Regions from separate parts of the Oryzibacillus soli genome, predicted to be linked through region 1. Evidence: riboswitches for the same ligand, from Rfam matches in the RefSeq annotation. Region 1 holds a riboswitch; each other region holds the start of a gene.
The links. Region 1 has a riboswitch for cyclic di-GMP ahead of ACSEXW_RS10310 (methyl-accepting chemotaxis protein). Riboswitches for the same ligand answer to the same signal wherever they lie in the genome.
Positions count from the first base shown of each region.

Region 1 (5,512 bases):
CAGGCACACTGCCAAGGGATGGAGAGGATCACATGAACACGGAGCAAGCGGAGAACAAGAAGCACGTCTGGTGCGCCGATCTGGGGAACGGCCGGTATAAGAACCCTGTGCTGTATGCGGATTATTCGGATCCGGATGTCGTGAGCCACGGAGGCTATTTCTACATGACCGCCTCCAGCTTCACCAGCGTGCCCGGACTGCCGATTCTGCGGTCGGGGGACCTGGTGAACTGGGAGCTCATCGGCCATGCGGTCGAGCGGCTTCCGGAGCGTTACGACGGACGGGTGCTGCACGGCTGCGGCGTATGGGCTCCCAGCATCCGGCACCATGCCGGCAGGTTCTGGATCTACTTCGGCGATCCGGACATCGGCATCTTCATGTGCAGCGCAGAGGATCCGGCAGGACCCTGGTCCCCGCTGCACCTGGTGAAGGAAGCCAAGGGCTGGATCGACCCCTGCCCCCTGTGGGATGAGGACGGGCAGGCCTATCTGGTCCACGCCTTCGCCAAGAGCCGGTCGGGCATCAAGCATAAGCTGCAGGTGTGCCGGATGAGCCCGGACGGCCGCAGCCTGCTGGATAACGGTACGCTGGTGTTCGACGGCACGGAGAGCCATCCGACGCTGGAAGGACCTAAGCTCTACAAACGGAACGGCTACTACTACATCTTTGCTCCGGCCGGCGGAGTGCCGACGGGGTGGCAGGCAATCTTCCGCTCCCGCAGCGTCTTCGGGCCTTACGAGGACCGGATCGTGCTGCACCAGGGCGATACGCCGGTCAACGGCCCTCATCAGGGCGGTTATGTGGAGCTGGAATCGGGCGAGAGCTGGTTCCTTCACTTCCAGGACCGGGATGCTTACGGCCGGATCGTCCATCTGCAGCCCATGCGCTGGGAGAACGATTGGCCCGTGATGGGGGAGGACCGGAACGGAGACGGAATCGGAGAGCCGGTGCTGGAGTGGTCGAAGCCCAACGTGGGCCGGGAGTGGCCCGTTGCGGTTCCTGCTACGGGTGACGAGTTCGAGGGAGCCGTGTTAGGGCTTCAATGGCAGTGGCAGTCCAACTGGAAGCGGGACTGGTACTCCCTGGAGGAGCGGCCAGGGCATCTGCGGCTGTATGCCCGCCCGCATCCGGAGGGCGTGGACGGAACCTTGTACCGACTGCCGCAGCTCTTGTGCCAGAAGCTGCCGGCGCCGGTATTCACCGCCGCCGCCAAGCTGGAGCTGTCCGGCGGTCCTGGGGTTCGGGCGGGGCTGTGCATGTTCGGGCACCGGTATGCCTTCGCGGCTTGCGAAGCCGACGGACCGGACGGCGCCAAGCTGGTCTTCGCCTTAGGGGACGGGACCGGTGAAGCCCCTGTGGAGACGGTCCGGGAAGTGGTGCGTCTGGACGGCATCGGCACAGACCGCTGTGTGCACCTGATGGTCCGGGTGGAGGAGGGGGCGCTGTGCACCTTCTTCTACAGTGTGGATGGGACCGCCTTCCAACCGGTCGGCGCCCCCTTCACAGCGGAGGTCGGCGGCTGGACCGGCGCCAAGCTGGGACTGTTCTGTCTGCCGTCGGCGGACGGCGCGCCCGGTGGCTGGGCGGACTTCGATTCCTTCCGGATCTACTAAAATAGAAGGGGGGCCGATAAGTCGTCTGACGACTTATCGGCCCCCCTCTCGTTCCCCAAGCCCTACAGCTTGAACTTGGCAACCTGCGTATGAAGTGCTACGGCCATTTGGGCCAAGGATTGGGAGGTTGAGGCCATTTCCTCGCAGCCCGCGGAGGCCTCTTCCGTTCCAGCGGAGATACTCTCCACGGACCGCATCACATCCGTAGCTTGAGCGGCCTGCTGCTCGCAAGCGGCGGCGATTTCGGAAACCTTCTGAGCCGTTTCGTTCACCACGCCCATGATGCCGTCGAAGGCTTCTCCCGTCTTTTCGGAGGCGGCGGTGCCGCCTTCGACGGCCTTGACGCTGTGACGGGTGTTTTCCTGCATCCCCTTGATGATGGCGGAGATCTGTTTGGTCGCTTCGCTGCTCCGTTCCGCCAGCTTGCGCACTTCATCCGCTACCACGGCGAAGCCTCTGCCCTGCTCCCCGGCGCGGGCGGCCTCGATGGCCGCATTCAGCGCCAGCAGGTTCGTCTGATCGGCGATATCGTCGATGACATCGATGATGTCCCCGATCTTGCGGGAGTCTTCGGCTAAGAGTCCCATTTGACGGTTGATCTGAGCCATGCCCTCAATGGAATGGCGGACCACTTGGCCCCCTTCCTGGGCCAGATTCAACGTTCTCTGAGAGAGGCCGGACGCGTCCTCCGCACTCTCCGCCACGGAGTTGATGGCAATGGAGAGCTCCTTGAACAGCTCGTTGATCGTTTGGGCGTCCTGCGCTTGACTGTTGCTGCCGCTGGAGATTTCCTCCGAGCCGGCGGAGATCTGCTGGGCGGCCGCCGATACGCTTTCGGCCTGCTGGAGGATGCCGGTTATGGTCAGGTGCAGCGTACCCATCGTACGGTTGAGTGCCGCGGCCAATCGCCCGATCTCATCCTTCGAGTCCAGCTCCACCGTCTCCCGCAAATCGCCTTCGGCCACTTTGCCCAGCACGCGGAGCACCTGATTCAAGGGAGCCGATATCGACCGGGCAATCACGAGGCCCAACGCCAGGCTGGCCAGAGCGGCGGCTGCGATGATGCCGATCGTCAGATTGCGGGAATCCGCGAAGTCATCCGCATTGGTCTGATTGATGATATCCGCCGATTTGATATTGTAATCAATCAGCGCCTGCAGCAGCTTATGCCGCTCATCCCGAAGGGGAACGACCTTCTCCAGGTAAAGCTCATAGGCCTCGTCATTCCGGTTCAGCAGGGCAAGGTCCAGGGCCTCCTGCCGGACCTTGCGGTAGTTCGGCGTAAGCGCGGTATATTTGGCGACAGTATCCGCTTCGTAGGAATCCAGTCTGGTCTTCTGGTATTCGCTCAACAGCTTGTCGTTCTGGCCGGACAGATCCTGAAAACGCTGGAGCAGCTCCACATTCTTCTTTTCATCCATGTTGACCATCAGCTCATACAGATAGGACTCCTGCTTGGTGACGTTCGTTTGGATCGTATTCAAGGTCTGATTGGGCAGGAGATTCTCTTCATACATGCTGTTGGAGGCATCATTCATCTTGGACATTCCTATGTATCCGAGGATGCCTGTGGCCAGCAGGCAGACAAGGCCTACGATAATCAGCAGATTGATTTTTACCCTGACATTGAAATTTCGTAACATATTCATGGTTGAACCCCCATCATCTCATTGGTTTTGGTGCTCCCGTTGTTGATGATCATTCAGGCAGCCGGCCCCCTTCCGCATACACCAAAAAAGACCGCCCGAAAACAACGGGCAGTCCGAACGTGCCCACTTGGCAGCCCGGCTGCCATAGCGTCACCGCCGCAGGCCCGAAGCTTTGCGTCATTGCCTTTCGGCAATTTTGCCTCTACAAATGAAGATGTCACAAATGTGACAAAATGCGAGTTTAATCGACATAATACCACGAAATCTCGTCCCTATCATCAGGGAAAATCCCCCATTGAGCCAAGAATGTGCAAGCCGGGCAAGATCCTCCTAACGGATTTCCGGCACCGTCAAGAAAATCCGATTGCCCGTGAAGCCGCTGAGCCCTATCCTGAAGTCAGACGCGGGGGAAGGCGGCTAGCCGCCCCGGCGGACTCATCCGGGATAGACCGGAGGGAGGCACGATATGGGAACCAGAAGAACGGAAGAAGTGGTACATCTTGCAGATCTGGACATTCGGGCGGCAGGGCCCCGGTGCAAAATGCTGCTCGGCGATCTGAACGGCGACGGTCGGATGGAAATCCTGCTGGTCCAGCCGGACAACCGGCAGGACGTCCGCTATATTCCCCACCAGGTTCAATGTCTGACGGCTTATGACCTGCAGGGGCGTCTCTTATGGCAGACCGGCAGGCCGGACCCGGGCGCGGGGAGCCAGGGCTCGGATTATCCGGCCCAGATCTATGATATCGACGGTGACGGCCGGCTGGAGGTCCTGTGCGTGATGGACGGCCGGCTGCATATCCTGAACGGACAGGACGGCTCGGTGAAGAAGGTCTGCGACCTGCCGGATCCGGAGGCCCACGACTGCATCATCATCGCGAATCTGACTGGGGGAGAGCGGGCCTCGGACCTGATTCTGAAGGACCGGTACCGCCGCTTGTGGGCTATGGACCGGGACTTCAACCTGCTGTGGACCCATGAAGGCAACCCGGGACATTTCCCTTGGGTATACGATCTGAACGGAGACGGCTTCGACGAGGTGATGGCGGGGTACGATCTCTTGGACCATCAGGGCCGGCCGCTGTGGAGCTGCAAGGAGCTGGAGGATCATGCCGACTGCATCTGGATCGGTGACGTGAACGGGGACGGAGCACCGGAGCTGGTAATCGGCGGTAGCGTCACCGTCATGTATGACGCCGTCGGGAAGGAGCTGTGGCGGTACGACGGCTCTGTGGAATCGCAGCACATTGCTCTGGGACGGTTCCGGCCGGAGCTGCCGGGCCTGCAGGTGGCCGGCCTCGACCGGCTGGTCCGGGAGGACGACGGCAAGGGTCTGAAGGGAAAGGACGCCCTGTTCCTGCTGGATGCGGAAGGGCGGGAGCTGTGGAAGGAAGACCGCACCACGGACGGTTGGCTGACCATCATCGATACGTTGTCAGGCTGGAGCGAGGGCTCGCCTGACTACATCCTGGCCTTCCGCCGGGGCGGGGGGGTCTATCCGACCTTGTACGACGGCCATCTGAACGCCGTGGCGGAGCTCCGGACGGAAGGGTATGCCGTGCATGCGGACCTGTTCGGGAGCGGCACGGAGCAGGTGATCATCTATACCGATGACCGCGCGGCGATCTATGCGAGCCGATTCTTTGACCTGTCGGCCGCCGCTTCCGGAGCTCCACTGCCACAGCCGAAGCGGCTCTACAGCTCCACGCTCTATCCGGGCGGGGAGGCCGCCCGGCGGGAATAAGACATGAACCTGCCTGGAAGCCTCCGGCACCACTTCAGATGTGGATGCCGGGGGCTTCTTCTGTTCGGCTTGCGAAGGTTCCCATTGGCAGAACGGGATGCAATCGATTACACTGTAGGCAAGCACGCTTCCTCCCACCATGTCCAGTCCCCACGGCGAAGCACAGTCTCAGGCGGCTGAATCGCAGCAACGCTCATGAAGGAGGCCCCGTCCATGCTTTCCCGGCTCAGGCCCTTTAACACGCTCCGCAACCAGATCCTATTCGGGTTCATCCTGGTGATGGCGGCCGTGCTATTCATCTTCGGAATCAATATGTACCATAGCGTGTCAGGTTTGTTGAAAGCGAGCGCTGCCAAGCACATCCAGCAGACAGCGGTTCAAGCGGGTGGCCGGCTGGATGCGGTAATCGGCCAGATGGACACCCTGACCGCCCAGATCATGACGGACAGCTACGTCCAGGAGCTGCTCTTGGACCATCTGAACAGCCGTCCTCCCGGCTTCACGGA
Region 1 covers NZ_JBPPGJ010000006.1:208,039-213,550, forward strand. Annotated here, with positions in the region: gene ACSEXW_RS10305 (glycoside hydrolase family 43 protein) at 33-1,613, shown strand; gene ACSEXW_RS10310 (methyl-accepting chemotaxis protein) at 1,676-3,262, opposite strand; cyclic di-GMP riboswitch class I at 3,389-3,473, opposite strand; gene ACSEXW_RS10315 (hypothetical protein) at 3,729-5,006, shown strand; gene ACSEXW_RS10320 (sensor histidine kinase) at 5,220-5,512, shown strand, end outside.

Region 2 (5,512 bases), on a different contig from region 1:
CTGCAGCGTGGTCGCCATCAACAAGTGCAACGGGGTTATCATCGCCCCGACGGCAGAGGATACCGTGGATGAGAAGGATATCATGGTGGTGATCGGGACCAATGACCAGATCGAGAAGTTCGAGAACGCCGTCAATTGACGGCCATGTCTGGAGCATGAGGAGGCATCCGTATGGAAAGCGCCAGTACGGAGATCATACATCATATTTTTTATCTGATCGTTTTTGTTTGCGGACTGGGCATGGTGGTAGGACGTCTGTCCCGGTGGCTGAAGCTGCCTGACGTGGCCTTGTTCCTCCTGACCGGCATCCTGGCCGGCCAGGGACTGCACTGGATCGTGGAGCCCAGCACCTCCATTGTCAATCAATTGATTCTGACCGGAGGCGCCGCGCTCATTCTCTTCGACGGCGGCCGCAACATCAGGCTGACGGGCCTGAAGAAGGTATGGTTCACCGTGGCCATGCTGTCGGTTCCCGGCGTGCTGATTACAGGCGGACTGGTTGCCGTTGCGGCTCACTTCCTGCTGGACCTGGGCTGGTCCTATGCCATGCTCCTGGGAGCCGTCATCTCCTCCACAGATCCGGCTACCCTGATCCCGGTCTTCAAGCAGGTAAAGATTCTTCCGAAGGTCCGGGAGACGGTAGAGAGCGAATCGGCCTTCAATGATGCCACCGGTTCCATCCTGACCTTCTCGATCCTGGCCGTTATTATCGGCACCTCGGAGGTGACCCTGGCCTCCGGCGTCCTCGATTTCCTGAAGACGGCGCTGGGTGGCGTAGCGGTGGGGGCGGCCGTCGGTTTTGGCGTCTCCTATCTGGTGGGCCACTCCCGGTTCGGGGAGCTGAAGGACTATGCGGCCATCGCCATGCTGATGACCTCGCTTGGCGCCTATCTGCTTGGGGACATACTCCACGTAAGCGGCTTTATGGCCACCTTCGTGGCGGGGCTCATCTGGGGCAACGCCAAGCTGTTCAAGCTGGATATGACCGACAAGCATCACGAGATGGAGCATGTGGCGGAGAACGTCACGGTCATTATGCGGATGCTGATCTTCATCCTGTTGGGCAGCCAGGTCGACTTCGGCGTCATCTATGAGTACCTGCTGCCGAGCGTGGCGGTTATTCTGATCTTCATGCTGGTGGCCCGGCCCATCACGGTCCTTCTCTGTGCCCTGCCCGACCGCAAAGCCAAGTGGAGGCGCAATGAGCTGGTCTTCATGTTCTGGGTCCGGGAAACCGGGGTCATTCCCGCCGCATTGTCCGGCATGATAGCAGGCACGGGCATCCAGCACGCGGATGTGATCGCTTCAGTCACGTTTATGGCCGTACTCCTGACGATTCTGATCCAAGCCAGCACCACCGGTATTGTGGCCCGCAAGCTGGGGCTGGAGATTGCAGAAAAGGACAAGCCGCCGGGCGGCAAAGCTCCTGTACTGCCGGCAAAATCATAGACAGGGACCTCCCTTGGGAGGTCCTTTTTGCCGTTTCTTTTGATAAAATAAGGGGAGGAAAGGTGGAGGGAACGGATGCCGCTCAAGAAGGAGATCACACTGAAGACCATTGCGGACGAGCTGGGGCTGACGGTCCATACGGTATCGAAGGCGCTGCGGGGACTGCCGGGCATGTCGGAGTCCACTCGGCGGGAGGTGTTCCGTACGGCGAGGAGTCTGGGTTATTGGTCCAAGGCGCTGTCGGACGGGCTGGCCGCGGAACGAATTCCGATGGCTTCAGGCAAGCCGCGGCGGTTCGCGCTGCTCATCATGAATGACAGCCGGCTGTTCCGGCTGCAGTCCGAGGGACTGGAGCGCAGGCTCCATGAGCTGGGCCATGCCGCCCAGAACCTGCTGTTCCCCGGCTGGTGCCGAAGGGAGGAGGAGCTGCTGGAATGGGCGGAGCGTGCGGGCCTCCTGCATATGGACGGTCTGTTCCTGGGCCCGGCTATCCCGGAGTGGGTGGAGACGGCGTTCTTGAAGCTGTCCGTACCCGTAGTGATTATTAATTATCCGCCGGTCGAAGCGGCGGTGGACAGCGTGATCTGGGATGTTCAGCACGCCGTTCACATCAGTGTGGATGCCTTATACAAGCAGGGGCACCGGAGCATCCTGTATGCGGGGGATACCGTGAAGTTCCGCGGGTTCCGTCTCCGGTGGGAGGCCTTCTTGAATGCCTCCGCCCGTCTGGGGCTGTCTCTGAACCCCGGCGAACATCTGACGGAAGGGACGGAGGACAGGGGACGCTGGATGGGGCGGCTGAAGACGAGGCTTGCCAGCGGCAGATATACGGCGGTGATCGGTGGAGTCAGCGGCGAAGCGGAGTGGATTTTTGGAGCTGCGGCGGCCTTGGGGCTGTCCGTTCCGGAGGAGCTCTCTGTGGTGGGGATTGAGGATTGGGAAGTCCTGCACCGGCCCGGGCTGTCCCGACCGGTGCTGCTCATCGACGAATCGGGGGAACGGGCGGCGGAGCTGATGCTCCGCAGACTGGCGAATCCGTTGTCTCCTTACGAGCATGTACGGCTGCTCGGACCCTTTGTACCGGGAGAAACCATGGGACCAGCTAAATCCGAAAAAAAGGAACTCTAGGAGAAGCTGTAAAAAAACGGTGGACATAATTCGACAGATATGGTATAAAAGAACTATATAAAATGTGAATATTATGCAAAGACGTTCAAGGCAAACCTTGTGAAAGCAAGGGACGCAAAGCTACAGGGGCTTCACGGTCAGGGATGACCGCATGCCAGCCAGTTGCCGCTTTAAGGATGGAGGAAACCTTAGAGCAAGGTTTCTTTTTTTTGTGCCTGGAGCCGGTGCTGGATTGGCAACGAGGAGGTTCGCTCTTTGGGTCTTAAGACTCATGACCGCCCGCTGTACAGGCTGACGGACAGCATGGCGGATCCGGATTCGCAGGGAAGCGGCATGTCGTGATTTGGGAAGCGCATACACTTGGAGCGGGTTAGATCTTCCTGCTCTCCGCGGCTTACGAGCAGGAATCGCTGCAGAAGGAGATCAGGGACGGTCTGCTTCAGCGGATCTACACCCTGTATTCGGCGAAGAAGGCCGGCCGCAACTGGACAATCCTCACCGAGTATGTGGCCTAACGATGGATGAGTCATGTAGATACACAAGAACGAAGACACAAGAAGGGTGAGCATGGAAATGAACCGTCCCCAAGTTTCTGTTGAGGCGAAATACCGCTTTTTGTATGATCATGCACCGGTTTCGATTCTCTTATTGGATCAGGAGGGAGAAATTGCGGAGGCCAACCCCGAGGCGGAGAAGCTCTTCGAATTGCCGGCAGACGGGCTGGTGTCCCGGTCCATCCGCGATCTGGTGGCCCCTGTAGGCGAATGGGGCCGATCGGCAGATTGGCCGGAGGATGAAGCAGGGACGCCGCTTCTCCAGGGCTGCTTCGAGATCCTGGCAGGGCCAAGGAAGAAGAGGGTGGTGGCGAAGTCGGAATGGATGCCCCATCCGAAGGGCAGAAGCCAATATGCAGTTCTGGTAGAGATGGCCGACTGGGCGGTCCCCGCGAAGGAGCGGGAAGCTATGCGCCGGTTCGATTCGGCGGTGGAGGAGGCTCTACGGAATCAGGAGTTCCGGCTTCATTACCAGCCGCAGGTGGACATCCGGACGGGCCAGATCGTCGGCGCCGAGGCGCTGATCCGGTGGCAGCATCCCGAGCGGGGGTTGGTGCCTCCGGTGGAGTTCATCCCCTTGGCGGAGCGCTCGGGGGCTATTCGGACGATCGGCTATTGGGTGCTGGAGACGGCCTGCCGGCAATTGCAGCAATGGGAGGAGCAGGGGCTTCCTCCGATCCGGCTGTCCATCAATCTGTCCGCCAGCCAGATCTCGGACCTTCAGTTTACCGACCGGCTGAAGCGGATGCTGGAGGAGACCCGGCTGGCTCCGGGAAGGCTGTGTCTCGAAATTACGGAGACGGCCGCCATGCGAAGCGAAAGGGATTCCTCCCGGCTCAGCCGGGAGATGGCGGAGCTGGGAGTCGGCCTGGCCATCGACGACTTCGGTATGGAATACTCCTCCTTGTCGCTGCTCCGCAAGCTGGACGCCGATCTGATCAAGATCGACCGGACCTTCGTTAAGGATATGCTGCACGTGACCCGGGACCGGACCATCGTGCAGAGCGTCATCGCCTTGTCCCATGGCTTGGGCAAGCGGGTGATCGCGGAGGGCGTGGAAGAGGGCCTCCAATGGGAGAGCTTGCTGGAGCTGGGCTGCGATGAGATTCAGGGGTACTATATCAGCCGTCCGGTAGAGCCTGAACCGTTCATGCTTCTGTTCAGCGGAAGCCGGGTGATGGGGGCATAGTGCGGCCGGGGGCCGCTGCGAAACGCCAGGGCAGCTCCTTGCCCTTGCTGATGCCGATGCGGGTTGTGGCTTGGAAGGGCAGCGCTTCTCCCGCCTCCAGCCGCAGCTCCGTGCGGGAGGGATCACACACATCGAAGCCGTTCAAGGCCAAATCCACAGCCAGTGCCTGGGTCAGCTTGCCGGGACCGTCCATCAGGCGGGCCTCCGGAATGCGAGGTCGATTGGAGCGGATCCATTCCAGCCCCGACACGGGTACGGCAGCCCGCAGCAGCACCGCGCCGGGCACGCCGTCCGGTTCCGTGACGATGTTCATGCAATGGTGCATCCCGTAGGAAAAGTAGACATAAAGAATGCCCGGTGGACCGAACATCAGCCGGTTGCGGGGGGTGACGCCCCTTGCCGCATGGCTGGCCGGATCGCCGCTTCCCTTGTAAGCCTCCGTCTCCACAATCACCGCCTCGGCCTCTATCCCATCCTGACGCCGGATCAGCTTGCAGCCGATCAGAGCCTGCGCCACCTCCACCGTATCTCTTTCGAAGAAGTCTCTCTGCAATCTAGCCACGTCTCAACCCTCCGTATCCTTATCCTATCCGCATTATAAGGTCCGCGGGTCCATAATCCAAATCCGGACGGCCGGGCACGAATCCAATCCGCATTGAGAATGATTCCTAACCAATCAAGCGAAAAGTTGTATGCGTTTCAGAACAAATTTGAAAACGATTTACGTCACTTATATGTAATATAACATGACATTAGATGTGTCAGAATGTTTACAATGCTGGTTTTGATAGGTAAAAGCGTTGACCTTCCAGGCGGATCAGGAGTAATATGGGTCTAACAAAGCAAGGGCAGCACAGATATGTGATGAAACATAACACAAGGAGGTGGTTGAATGGAACCGAACCATTCCAGACATCCCTGCTATGACGAAGATGCCCACCACTTCTTCGCAAGAATGCACGTGGCTGTGGCACCCGGCTGCAACATCCGCTGCAACTACTGTAACCGCAAGTACGATTGCGTGAGCGAGAGCCGGCCCGGAGTCGTAAGCAAGGTGCTGAGCCCCGAAGAAGCGGTCCGCAAGGTGGAGACGACCCTCCAGACCTTGCCGCAGCTTACCGTAATCGGCGTGGCGGGGCCGGGCGATCCGCTGGCGAATCCGGAAGCAACCTTCGAAACCTTCCGTCTCTTG
Region 2 covers NZ_JBPPGJ010000008.1:133,650-139,161, forward strand. Annotated here, with positions in the region: gene ACSEXW_RS12610 (potassium channel family protein) at 1-139, shown strand, start outside; gene ACSEXW_RS12615 (cation:proton antiporter) at 172-1,449, shown strand; gene ACSEXW_RS12620 (LacI family DNA-binding transcriptional regulator) at 1,525-2,577, shown strand; cyclic di-GMP riboswitch class I at 2,657-2,747, shown strand; gene ACSEXW_RS12625 (putative bifunctional diguanylate cyclase/phosphodiesterase) at 3,145-4,320, shown strand; gene ACSEXW_RS12630 (DNA-3-methyladenine glycosylase) at 4,292-4,882, opposite strand; gene nifB (nitrogenase cofactor biosynthesis protein NifB) at 5,213-5,512, shown strand, end outside.
Region 2: another riboswitch for cyclic di-GMP. It lies ahead of ACSEXW_RS12625 (putative bifunctional diguanylate cyclase/phosphodiesterase); the one in region 1 lies ahead of ACSEXW_RS10310 (methyl-accepting chemotaxis protein).

Region 3 (5,512 bases), on a different contig from region 1:
CATGCTGGCCGCGCGCGAGGGGGTGGAGCGTGCCGCAGGCCGGAGCGGCGGCACGCTGGCAAGGCCCATGCTCATCGCCGTCACCCAGCTGACCAGTACCGGTCAGGCTATGATGAACGATGAGCTCGGTATTCCCGGCACCGTCGAGGATACGGTGCTCCGGTACGCCGGCCTGGCGAAGTCGGCCGGGCTGGACGGTGTCGTAGCCTCCCCGCTGGAGGTCACGGCCATCAAGTCCGCGCTCGGCGCGGGCTTCGCCACGGTGACGCCGGGCATCCGCCCCGCCGGAGCCGAGCAGGGGGATCAGACCCGCGTGATGACGCCGCGGGATGCTTTTGCCCAGGGGACGGACTATGTGGTGATCGGACGGCCCATTACGGCGGCTGCCGACCCCCGTACCGCCCTGGAATCCATACTCGAGGAGCTGAATGCGTAAGATGAGCAAGCTGGATCAATTGGCCGGACAGGTGGCCGAAGCGCTGCTTAAGATCGAAGCGGTAGCACTCCGTCCGGAGCAGCCGTTCACCTGGACCTCCGGCATCATCTCGCCGATCTATTGCGACAACCGGCTGACCATGTCGTTCCCGGAGATCCGCAATCTGATCGCAGAGGGCTTCGCCGCTCTGGTGCGCGAGCTTCACCCGGATGCCGAGGTGATCGCGGGCACGGCAACGGCGGGCATCCCCCATGCCGCCTGGGTGGCGGACAAGCTGAATCTGCCCATGATCTACATCCGCGACAAGGCTAAGGGCCACGGCAAGCAGAACCAGATCGAGGGAATTCTGAAGCCTGGTGCCAAGACCGTGGTTATCGAGGACCTGATCTCCACCGGCGGAAGCTCCCTGAAGGCAGCGCTGGCCGTGAACGAAGCCGGCGGACATGCCCTGGGCGTGCTGGCTATCTTCACCTACCAGCTGGAGCAGGCGGAGGCCGCGTTCCGCGAGCGGAATATGCCCTTGCACACGCTGTCCAACTATTCCGCGCTCATCGAGACGGCCGTCAAGCTGGGCCGTATCCGCGAGCAGGACGTGGAGCTCCTCCAGTCCTGGCGGAAGGACCCGCTGGCGTTCGGCAAATAAGCATCTGTTTCTAGGAAAGCCTGTCACCGTGGATGGTGGCGGGCTTTTTATTTTTATTGGTCGATCGGGCAAGCCTTTGGCGCAGGCCAGCAGTTTACTGCTCGCATACGGCTTGCTTGTTGTTGGGTGCGGTAGTGGTTGCAGTAGCGATCGCGCTTGCGTTCGTTTACGCGTTCGCTTTTGCGATACCTGTGACGCTCGCAACCTTCTTCTAACGGTTCTGAGCGGTGCTATTTTACCTGTCGAGGCAGGTCTGGATGGCTAACGGTTCTGTAGAGCGCTATTGGCTTAATAAGCGGGATCAGACCATCCTCATCCCATATATAAGCGCTGTAGCATCCGTTAGTAGGTGAATATGCCTCCAAACGGGCAAATAGCGCTTCTGGCAACCGTTACCTATTCCTCGACGGGTTCATACCCGATATGGGGACCTCCGGCTCTGATAGGGGGAGTTCTAGGGGCATCTTGCGTCTTCGACCAGATTTTGCCGCTGCTTGTCTTCCCAAAGCTGACATGGCGCCGTTATAATGGAGGGGTCGGATGATTTCCTTACAATGGCTATCTACGAAATCATGCATATTCATCCAGAAGGAGAAGGTAACATGTCAACCATACAGATCATGGCGGACAGCACCTGCGACTTGACCCCGGAGCTGATCGAAGCGAATGGGATCCGGATCATTCCGCTTTATGTGGTGTTCGACGATCGCACCTACCGGGACGGAAGAGACCTTACGACCGGGCAGCTGTACGACCGGGTGGCGGAGCTGGGCTCCTTGCCCCGGACCTCTGCGCCGTCACCGGCGGATTTTGTCGAGGTGTTCCAGCCCGCGGTTGCAAGCGGCTGTTCCGTCGTTTATATCAGCATCTCATCGGAATTATCGTCTACGTACCAGAATGCCTGCATCGCCGCAGCGGAATTCCCGGAGGGCGCCGTCCAGGTGGTCGACTCCCGTAATCTCTCCACAGGCATCGGCTTGACGGTTCTGAAGGCCGCCGATTATGTGCGCCAAGGCATGACGTCCGCCGTGGAGCTGGCCGCCCGGCTTCGGGAAGACACTGCCCGGGTGGAGGCGGAGTTCGTCATCGATACCTTGGATTATCTGCACAAGGGTGGAAGGTGCAGCGGCACTCAATTGTTCATCGGGAGTCTGCTCCGCATCCATCCGGTGATCAAGGTGACGGACGGCCGGATGATCGTGGCAGAGAAGCTTCGCGGCCGGATGGATAAGGCGGCCGCCGGTCTGCTTGACCGGGCGCTGGAGCATCGGGACCGGATCGACCGGACCCGGGTGTTCGTCACCCACTCCATGGCCCCGGATACGGCGCAATGGCTGAAGGAGCGGCTGGAGCAGGAGCTCGGCTCCGCGAATGTTATCGTCACCGATGCAGGCTGCGTAATCTCCAGCCACTGCGGACCGGGGACCGTGGGGATCCTGCTGATGATGAAGCAGTAAGCCCGTCACTCCGGAACAGAAGAAGCCTCCCCCTACTCATCAGATGGTGAGTAGGGGGAGGCTTCTTCCATGAGAAACGATCACGACGGAATCTTCAGCATGTTCTTCCTATATTCCCCGCAAGCCAGACAAGTCTTCACATCCAAGCAAGTGGGGTGAAGCGGGCCGGTGAAGCGGCCGCAATAAATCGGCGTCTTAAAATCGTGGTTCGAAGAGATCCGGACACAGTGCTCGCATCCGCCGATAAGCTCCATGGTGAGGGTGTGCTTCTCTTTCTTCAATTCCAACATTTCATCCATCAGCTGTTGCTCGGTCATTCCAGTGGCTCCCCCTGTCGGTGTAATCGGTCGCTGCCCTTAGGGGCGCTGTCCGCAGCACCGTAAGGGTAACCCGGCTATCTTGGCACTGGTTAGTGCTTTAGACCCGTGGCTTTGCGCCCTGAACCTTTCGGCTCAGGTTGCCTTTTTCCTGAACGATCCATCAATATAGTTCAAGAATAGCATCCGATTTCCTGCTATACATGAGTCTTAACTCCCACTTTTTGTCGAATCATTCCAAAAATAGCTTAACCAACTGCCAATCCTGCAGAAAAAGGGGATACAAATTGGGACGTCTCCGGACCGCAAGCGGATGATATGTCACGGCAACGGTCTGACTGCCGATCTCATGAAGCTTCCCGCGCAGACCCTTTACCTCCGCCTCTGTATCCCCGCAATAAGCGCGAAGCGCCACATTCCCCATACAGAACAGCAATTTGGGCTTCCGTGCGGCCAATTGATCCTCGAGATACGGCAGGCAGGAGGCTCTTGCCGTTTCTTTATCATAAGCGCGGACAGGCCGGCACTTCAGCAGATAAGTGACGAACAGGTCCGACTGCCGGAAGCCGGTTTCGTGCGCGGCTTGCTGCAGCGTTTGCCGGGTTCCGCACACAAAGGCCTCGCCCTCCGGAGTCTCTCTGGCCCCGGGGTTGTCCAGCAGGATGTATACCGGTGCCTCCGGATTGCCCTCTCCCCAGATGATTCTCTTCCGCTGTGCGGCCAGCGCGCAGCGGACACAGCCTTCGGCCGCAGCCGGGACCAACGCTTCCGGCCAGACGGAGGGTACGAACGGTTCCATACGGATTCCTCCTCTTGTTTTTTTCTACTATTCCCCATTGAAGAAAAATCTTTGGACATTCTTGTAACTTAATTCCAGCTGGATACGTCTATTAATCGTATAGGAGACAGATAGAGGGAGAGTGAACGGATGGGGATATGGCCCAGCTTCCCAAAAAAAACGCCCGCCGCCCGTGCGGACGGAGCCGCCCCAGGAGCTGAACCGTCAGAAACGGAGCCTCTGTTGACAGTTAGCGGGGTCGAACGCGGCTTCCAAACCGCCGGCCGACGCATTCAGGTGTTGAAGGGCATCGATATGACCCTACACCCTAACAGCCTGGTCATGCTGCGGGGAAGATCCGGCTCCGGCAAGACGACGCTGCTGAATCTGATCGGAGGGCTCGATCAGCCTGACCGCGGAACCATATGGTTCAAGGGCCATCCGTTCCATGAATGGACGGATGAGCAGAGGACGGAGATCCGCCGCAGGGAGATCGGCTTTATTTTTCAATCCTATGCCTTGCTGCCGCTCTTGTCCGCTTATGAGAACGTCGAGCTCTCCTTGCGGATGGCCGGGGTGCCGAGGAACCAATGGAAGGAGCGGGTCCGCCATTGTCTCAGTCTCGTCGGATTGTCCGGACGGATGCATCACCGTCCCTTCGAGCTGTCCGGCGGCGAGCAGCAGCGGGTGGCCATCGCCAAAGCGATTGCCCACCGCCCGTCGCTGCTGCTGGCGGATGAGCCGACGGCCGAGCTGGATTCGCAGATGGGCGCCCAGGTCATGGGCGTCTTCCGGGACATCGTCCGGGAGGAGCGGGTTACCATCTGCATGACGACACACGATCCTACGATAATGGAGGTTGCGGACCATGTCTATGAAATGGCGGACGGGCGGTTCCAAGGGATCGCCTAAGCCGAAGGTGCTGCTGGCCGGGATGGTGGGGCTGGTGCTCTTGGCCGGCTTGACCGGCTGCGGCTTGCTGCCCCAGGAGGAGGCGGAGGAGGCATTGCCCACCATCAATCCCCCGAAACTGTCCAAGAAGCCGGAGTACCCGGTCCGGAAGGATACGCTCTTCAGCAAGGTCCGAGGCTCGGGGAAGCTGATGTCCATGAAGGAGGAGGACGTTTACTTCCTGGAGGAGAACAAGCGGATCAAGGAGATCTATGTCAAGACCGGTGACCGGGTGGAAGCCGGACAGCTGGTGGCGGAGCTGGATGTCACGGATCTGGAGAGCCAGCTCCGCCAGAAGAAGCTGGAGAGCCGCAGCGAAGAACTGAAGATGATCGAGCTCCTGCGGAACCCGGGGGACAAGAGTGCGGCCGAGCTGGAGCAGGCGAAGATCAGCTTCGAGCTGAAGCGGGAGGAGCTGGTCAAGCTGGAGGAATCCATCTCCCGTTCGAAGATCTCCGCTACCTTCTCCGGCGAGGTCGTTGCCGTGTACAAGAAAAAGGGAGATATGAGCAAGGCCTACGAGGGTGTGGCGACGGTGGCGGACTTAAGCCAGCTGACCGTGGCGGCCTCCGTCAGCCAGGAGGATCTGAAGAAGGTGGCCGTCGGCATGGAGGTCAACGTGGATATCAACTCCGCGGGCCAGTATAAGGGGACGGTCAAGCAGCTGCCGAATCCGAATAAGACCGCAGGGGGCAACAATCCCGGCGGTTATTACGGCGGATTTGACGGCTCCGGGCAGCAGCGGCAGCCGGAGACTCCGGATCAGTTCCTGCAGGTGGAGCTGGAGAAGCTTCCCGAGAAGGCGTCCAGGGGAACTCCGCTCAGCGTGGAAGTCATCGTCCAGAAGAAGGAGAACGCTCTGGTGATCCCTGCGGCGGCACTGCGGAGCATGTCGGGCCGCAATTACGTCCAAGTCGTGGACGACAAAGG
Region 3 covers NZ_JBPPGJ010000007.1:255,117-260,628, forward strand. Annotated here, with positions in the region: gene pyrF (orotidine-5'-phosphate decarboxylase) at 1-436, shown strand, start outside; gene pyrE (orotate phosphoribosyltransferase) at 438-1,079, shown strand; gene ACSEXW_RS11820 (DegV family protein) at 1,682-2,536, shown strand; gene ACSEXW_RS11825 (hypothetical protein) at 2,617-2,853, opposite strand; cyclic di-GMP riboswitch class I at 2,918-3,008, opposite strand; gene ACSEXW_RS11830 (uracil-DNA glycosylase) at 3,086-3,652, opposite strand; gene ACSEXW_RS11835 (ABC transporter ATP-binding protein) at 3,782-4,543, shown strand; gene ACSEXW_RS11840 (efflux RND transporter periplasmic adaptor subunit) at 4,500-5,512, shown strand, end outside.
Region 3: another riboswitch for cyclic di-GMP. It lies ahead of ACSEXW_RS11825 (hypothetical protein); the one in region 1 lies ahead of ACSEXW_RS10310 (methyl-accepting chemotaxis protein).

Region 4 (5,512 bases), on a different contig from region 1:
GCAGCGCCTGGAACACGCCCGCCCGGGCCGTGGCCATCTGGGGCCGGTACTGCTTGCACAGGATCGTCGCCATCATCTTCTCGGAAAAAGCTGGTCGGCTCGCCATCAGGAGCCGTGAGGGATGTGGCTCCACGTCCAGCTCCGTGCAGTCTGCCGTCAGACCCGTGGGCAGGTGGGTCACGATGGCCCCCGCCAGGTCTCTTCCCGTCGCCGTCGCTCCGTACAGGACGATCTCCGGCTTCACCTCACGGAATACCTTGAGGCAGATCTCGCTATAGGGCCGGGTCCGGTAATCCAGCAGCTCCGGCGCCTCCACCAGATAGACCCGGTCCGCTCCGTAAGCGATGGCCTCCTGGGCCAGATGCTCCGCCTGGTGCCCGATCACCAGCGCCAGAAGCGGCGCCTCCAGCTTATCGGCCAGCTTCCGCCCTTCCCCCAGGAGCTGCCAGGATACCTTCTTGGCCGTTCCCCGCCGGTGCTCCACTACGATCATGACGCCGCGGTATGCCGACCAATCCGGTGCCGCCGTCTCCAACCGTTCTTCACTCATCGCATGCCCCTCCTCTTATCTCCCGTTATCCATGCCGCTTACCAGCCCAGCCGCTTCGGCAGCTCCTCCGCCCACAGCTTGCCGGCCAGATCCGTTGCAAGCTCCTGTGCGGTGGCGCCCTCCACCCGTACGGTGTTGGCCTTCTTCAGCTCCGGCACCCAGGTCTTGCCCACGATGGTTGGGGAGCCCTTCAGACCGATCTTCGTCTTATCCAGCTCGGGGAAATCCGCCGCCGTCCAGACCGCCGCCTTGTATCTCGCCGCCCGGATCATGCCGGGGAGCGTGGCCCGCCGGATCTTGTTCAGCTCCTTCAGCGCCGTCAGCAGCACCGGCATGGAGGTCTCCGTCACCTCTACGCCGTCCTCCATCTGCCGGTGAACCCGGACCCGCCGGGTCTCCGGGTTGACGTCCGCCACCTTGCATACATACGTCAGCTGGTCCATGTTCAAGCGGCACGCCACTCCGGGACCAACCTGCCCCGTATCTCCGTCCAGCGTCTGCTTCCCGCAGAACACCATGTCTACGGGGCCCCAGACCTCTCCGATCTTCCGGATCGCCAAGCCCAGCACGTAGGAGGTGGCCAGCGTATCCGCACCGGCGAAGCCCCGGTCGGTAACCAGCACCGCCTCATCCGCCCCGAGGGAGATGCATTCCTTCAATCCCTTCTCCGCCGGCGGAGGGCCCATGGTCACTACGGTCACCCGGGCCCCGAACTGATCCTTCAGCCGCAGCGCCTCCTCCAAGCCGTGCATGTCATAAAAATTGACGATGCTGGGAACGCCCTGCCGGATCAGCGTGTTGTTCTTCGGATCGATCCGGATTTCCCTGCTGTCGGGCACCTGCTTGACACAAACAACTACATGCAGCAAGTGAAGCACCTCCGTTTTTCGTTGTTCCGCCGGAACCGGGAGTAAGCGGCGGACTTTATAATGATTTTTACATTAGAAATGATAGCGCTTTCATAAATCTGTGTTAGAATTTCGCTAGTGCTGTATCTCCCCCGCTATCACCATATTCCACGAATTCCACAGCCTGAACACAATTCCTACATTGTGAATAAATTCATTTGTTGCAGACCCCCATTTTGCTTATCAGCTGTCAAACTTTTGACATAAATTCATAAGAAAGCGCTATTTTAACCCCTTTCTACTCCTGATATGGGTGCGGATGGATAGATTTGTTCACCAGTTCGGCATGCAAGCCCCATCTGGCCCTATGCTTACTGCTATGGACTTCTGACTGGAGCCACCCCATGCTGCCTTTTCCATTCGTGAATTATTTCACTAGTACAGTGCCGGCATTTTGATTTACACAGTTTCTGGAATACGGTCCCACCTACACCCAATAAAATGAAAAACCCGCCAGCAATGACGGGTTCTTAATAACCATATGATTCCTGTCAGCATGCAGGCGGTTTCGACCTAGAGTGCTCCGGTCCGGAATTGCTGATGAGTGTAGATCGTTCCGAGATGCTGCATCAGGTCCTGAAGCTCCACCGATTCCAGTCCCAGCATGTTCGCCAGGATGCTTTCGGCCACTTGCCGACTGCCCAACATTTCACCCAATTCCTGCACATTGCTCTGAAGCTTCGTCTGCCGCTGGAGCGACATATACGATTTGGCCAGCATAGCCCCCATTGTTGCGCGATCTCCTCTCTTCCTTTCCACAGGAAAAAAAAGAACCCCCGGGTGCTTCCCGGAGGAGGGCATCCCTTTGGCGGCCCGGCTGTCGTGGTCCCCGTTCGGAGACCTTAGACCCGCGGCTTTGCGTCGCTGCCTTTCGGCAGGTTTGCCTTTTTCAGTGGAAATGGTTCGTTGGTATTAAGTTAACGATACCGTGACTCGCAGATTTTGTCAAAGGGTAATTCCAAATGTCGGAAAAATTGAGTCTTAAGTCTCAATTTCCACACTGGCCTGATCCAATCGCCTTACTCCTTCCAGGCCGGGCAGCTCCTCCATCAGCTTGAACAAGGCTCCGTCCTTCATCTTCGCCTCGATCATCACATCCAGAGCGGGCGTCATGGGGGCGACGGCCCGTAGGAAGCCGGCCAGCGGAGCGGCCTCCACATAATCCGCATGGGCCCGGACATCCTTGTCGTTCTTCGGGCTGGAGACATGGATCTTGGGCGGAAGGGCGGGGAGACCGACGGAAGCCTCCGGATCCGTTCCGGCGCCCTCCCAGGTCTTGCCGATCCTCGGCCACAGCTCCGCGGCATCCTCTCCGGTATGGTTCACCATATGATGGTGAAGATCCAGCACCATCGGCGCCCCCACTTCCTCGCAGACCTCCAGGGTCTCGAGAGCTGTGAAGGTCTTATCGTCGTTCTCCAGGGTAATGCGGCCCCGAACCTCCGGACGCAGCTCTTCGAAGTGCCGGATGAAGCGGTCCCGGGCCTTCTTTTTGTCGCCGTAGGTGCCTCCGATGTGGATGTTGCACTTGGCGCTTCCGTTCAGGCCCATGGCCGTTAGCATGGCGTGGTGCCGCTCCAGGTCGGCCATGGAGGACTTCAGCACCTCCGCACGGGGCGTCGACAGCACGGTAAAGTGGTCGGGATGGAAGCTTGTCCGCATCCGGTGCTGCCGGACATATTCCCCCAGCTCGGCGAAGTCATCCGCCAAGGCGGGCATCGGATCCCAGCCGTTCAGAAGCTCGTGGCCGGCCAGCGGGATCAGCTTGGAGGAGAACCGGTACAGGCGGATGTCGTGGGCCCGGTTATGGCGAAGCAGCCGCAGCGTGTTGCGGATGTTCTCGGAGGCCAGGCGTTCCAGCTTACGGATGGCGGCCTCCCGGTCCTCCAGCTTGGCGAAGCTGGTGGCGGTCATCGTTTTGGACGGAGAAGCGTTGCTTACGGAGGTGGACATGGCTACGTAACCGAATCGTACGATCACACTTTTTGCCTCCCGCGCAGTATAGTCCGTTATACCGTACCCGGGTTCCCGCCGTTTCATTCTCCGGCAGCCTTCCTCTCCGTGCGGGACATGGGGTGCTTGGGAGATGAAGGCCATAGATGGCCTTCATTCCGCCGCAGCCCCCTGCTGCATCAAACGGCTCCGCCCGCTTCGTGCTCTCCGAAGAACATCTCGTGAGCCAGAGCGGTCTGAATGCGGGCCTCCTCCTCCGTCAGCAGCCGGATCAGCTCCATCTCTACTTGGGTAATCTCCTCCCCTTGGAAGTTGATCTCCGCGATGGACGCCAGAATCTTCACGATGGCGATCGCCTTGTTATCCGGAGAATAGGCGATGACCTTCTGGCCGGCCGGAAAAACCCGAAAGCCGGATTTGACCATCTTGCCGCGGCCGTATTCCAACAGATCGTACAGCTCCTGCGTTCGCTTGAACTTGCATACCGAATTGAACTCCGTCGCGAATCCCATATGTCCGCCTCCTTCTATCCTTTCTCTTAAGGATACCATAGGCTCATCCCCTTATTCATCCGATGCCGGGCTCCCCGTTCCTTTCCCCATGGCGTAATCCACCAGCCTTGCGGCCAATTCCGGATACGGTATGCCGGAGAGCTCCCACAGACCGGCGTATGCCCCACCGGGGCGGAGGTCCGGGGCCAGCTCGACGGCATCGACCAAAAGGCGGCCGTCCTCGGCCGCTTCCACGAAGCGGATCAGCACCGCGCCGGATGCATCCAGCAGGTCGGCGGCCTGACGGGCCAGCCGTCCGAGCTGCTGCGCCGTCTCTTCCGGCAGCTTCGCTGGAGCCAGCGGCTGTCCGGGTACTATGCCGGCCCCATTAGCGGAGTCCGCCGCCGCATCGGGCACCGGGGTCCCCTCTCCGATGGCGCTCTGAAGCGGCACCTTGCCGGCCAGCAGCGCGACGAACAGCGCACGGCCGGGGACTTCCTCCTCCGCCATCACCCGGCTATCCGCCGAGAATGCCGCTTCCATAGCCGCCTCTAGCTCAGCGCGGTTCCGGCAGATGATCCCGCCGCCTCTGCAGGAGCGGGCGGGATAAATCCGGCAGGGATACCCGACGGCCATTTCGATCTCCGCCACATAGTAAGCTCCGTTGCCGGCATACCGCTCCCGCGTGAAGGTACGGAAGAGGCCCTGCGGCAGACCGCAATGGGCCAACAGACGCCGGATCACGGAGCGGTCCCTTCCCAGAGCGCACTGGCGAAGATCCGGCCCCGCCATGGGAATTCCCATCAGCTCCGCCAAGCTGGAATAATGCCTCTCCACCCCTTCTGCCCCCCCGTCTCCACAGAGCGGCAGCACCGCATGGAGTCCCGTCAGCACAGCTGGATCGGGGAAGCCGCCGGACGGAATCTCCGGCAGCACCGACACCTCATACCGCTCCGGGTCCAAGAAGGCGGCCCTGCCGGCAGCATCCCCGGTAAGGGCCGGAATGCATCCGTTGATTCCGACTCTGATCTTGCCGTCTCGATTCCCCTCCATCAGCCTTATTCATCCCCTATATGAAAAAATTTGTACTTCGTTCTCTCCGTCCATGCATAGGAATCGGAGTAGTCCCAATACCGGTGCCGGCTGTTGACGGTATGGGCATTGACCAGCGGCATGCCCTGCGGATCGAAGGCCGTGACGATGGTGCTGTGCCCGTAACGGCCGTCACCGTCCCAGCTGTAGCTGATCACGTCCCCGATATCCAGCTTCTTCGGGGAATCGACCGCCACGGCTCGGAGACCGGAAGGTCTCGTGCCGCTCAGATAGGCCTGCAGCGCGTTGGCCACCGCCCAGCTGTAGCTCCAGAGCTCCTGGCTTCCGCTCCTCCCCCGGTACCACCAGCCCGTCTCCCGGCGGCCGGTGTCATGCATGGGAATTCCGCCGGCTAGGATACATTGGGACACATAATTGGAGCAATCCACATCGAATTGGATGAATTTGGGGTTGCTTGAATTCCAATACCGCTCCGCATACTGCCGGACGAGCTCCCGGTTATAACGGCCGCCCGTCTTCCAGGGGGCCAGCTTCTCCCGGACTAGAAGCGGCTGGAC
Region 4 covers NZ_JBPPGJ010000002.1:438,801-444,312, forward strand. Annotated here, with positions in the region: gene ACSEXW_RS03930 (electron transfer flavoprotein subunit alpha/FixB family protein) at 1-550, opposite strand, end outside; gene ACSEXW_RS03935 (electron transfer flavoprotein subunit beta/FixA family protein) at 589-1,428, opposite strand; gene ACSEXW_RS03940 (hypothetical protein) at 1,972-2,187, opposite strand; cyclic di-GMP riboswitch class I at 2,263-2,353, opposite strand; gene uvsE (UV DNA damage repair endonuclease UvsE) at 2,440-3,438, opposite strand; gene ACSEXW_RS03950 (hypothetical protein) at 3,591-3,923, opposite strand; gene ACSEXW_RS03955 (D-alanine--D-alanine ligase family protein) at 3,975-4,955, opposite strand; gene ACSEXW_RS03960 (amidase domain-containing protein) at 4,961-5,512, opposite strand, start outside.
Region 4: another riboswitch for cyclic di-GMP. It lies ahead of ACSEXW_RS03940 (hypothetical protein); the one in region 1 lies ahead of ACSEXW_RS10310 (methyl-accepting chemotaxis protein).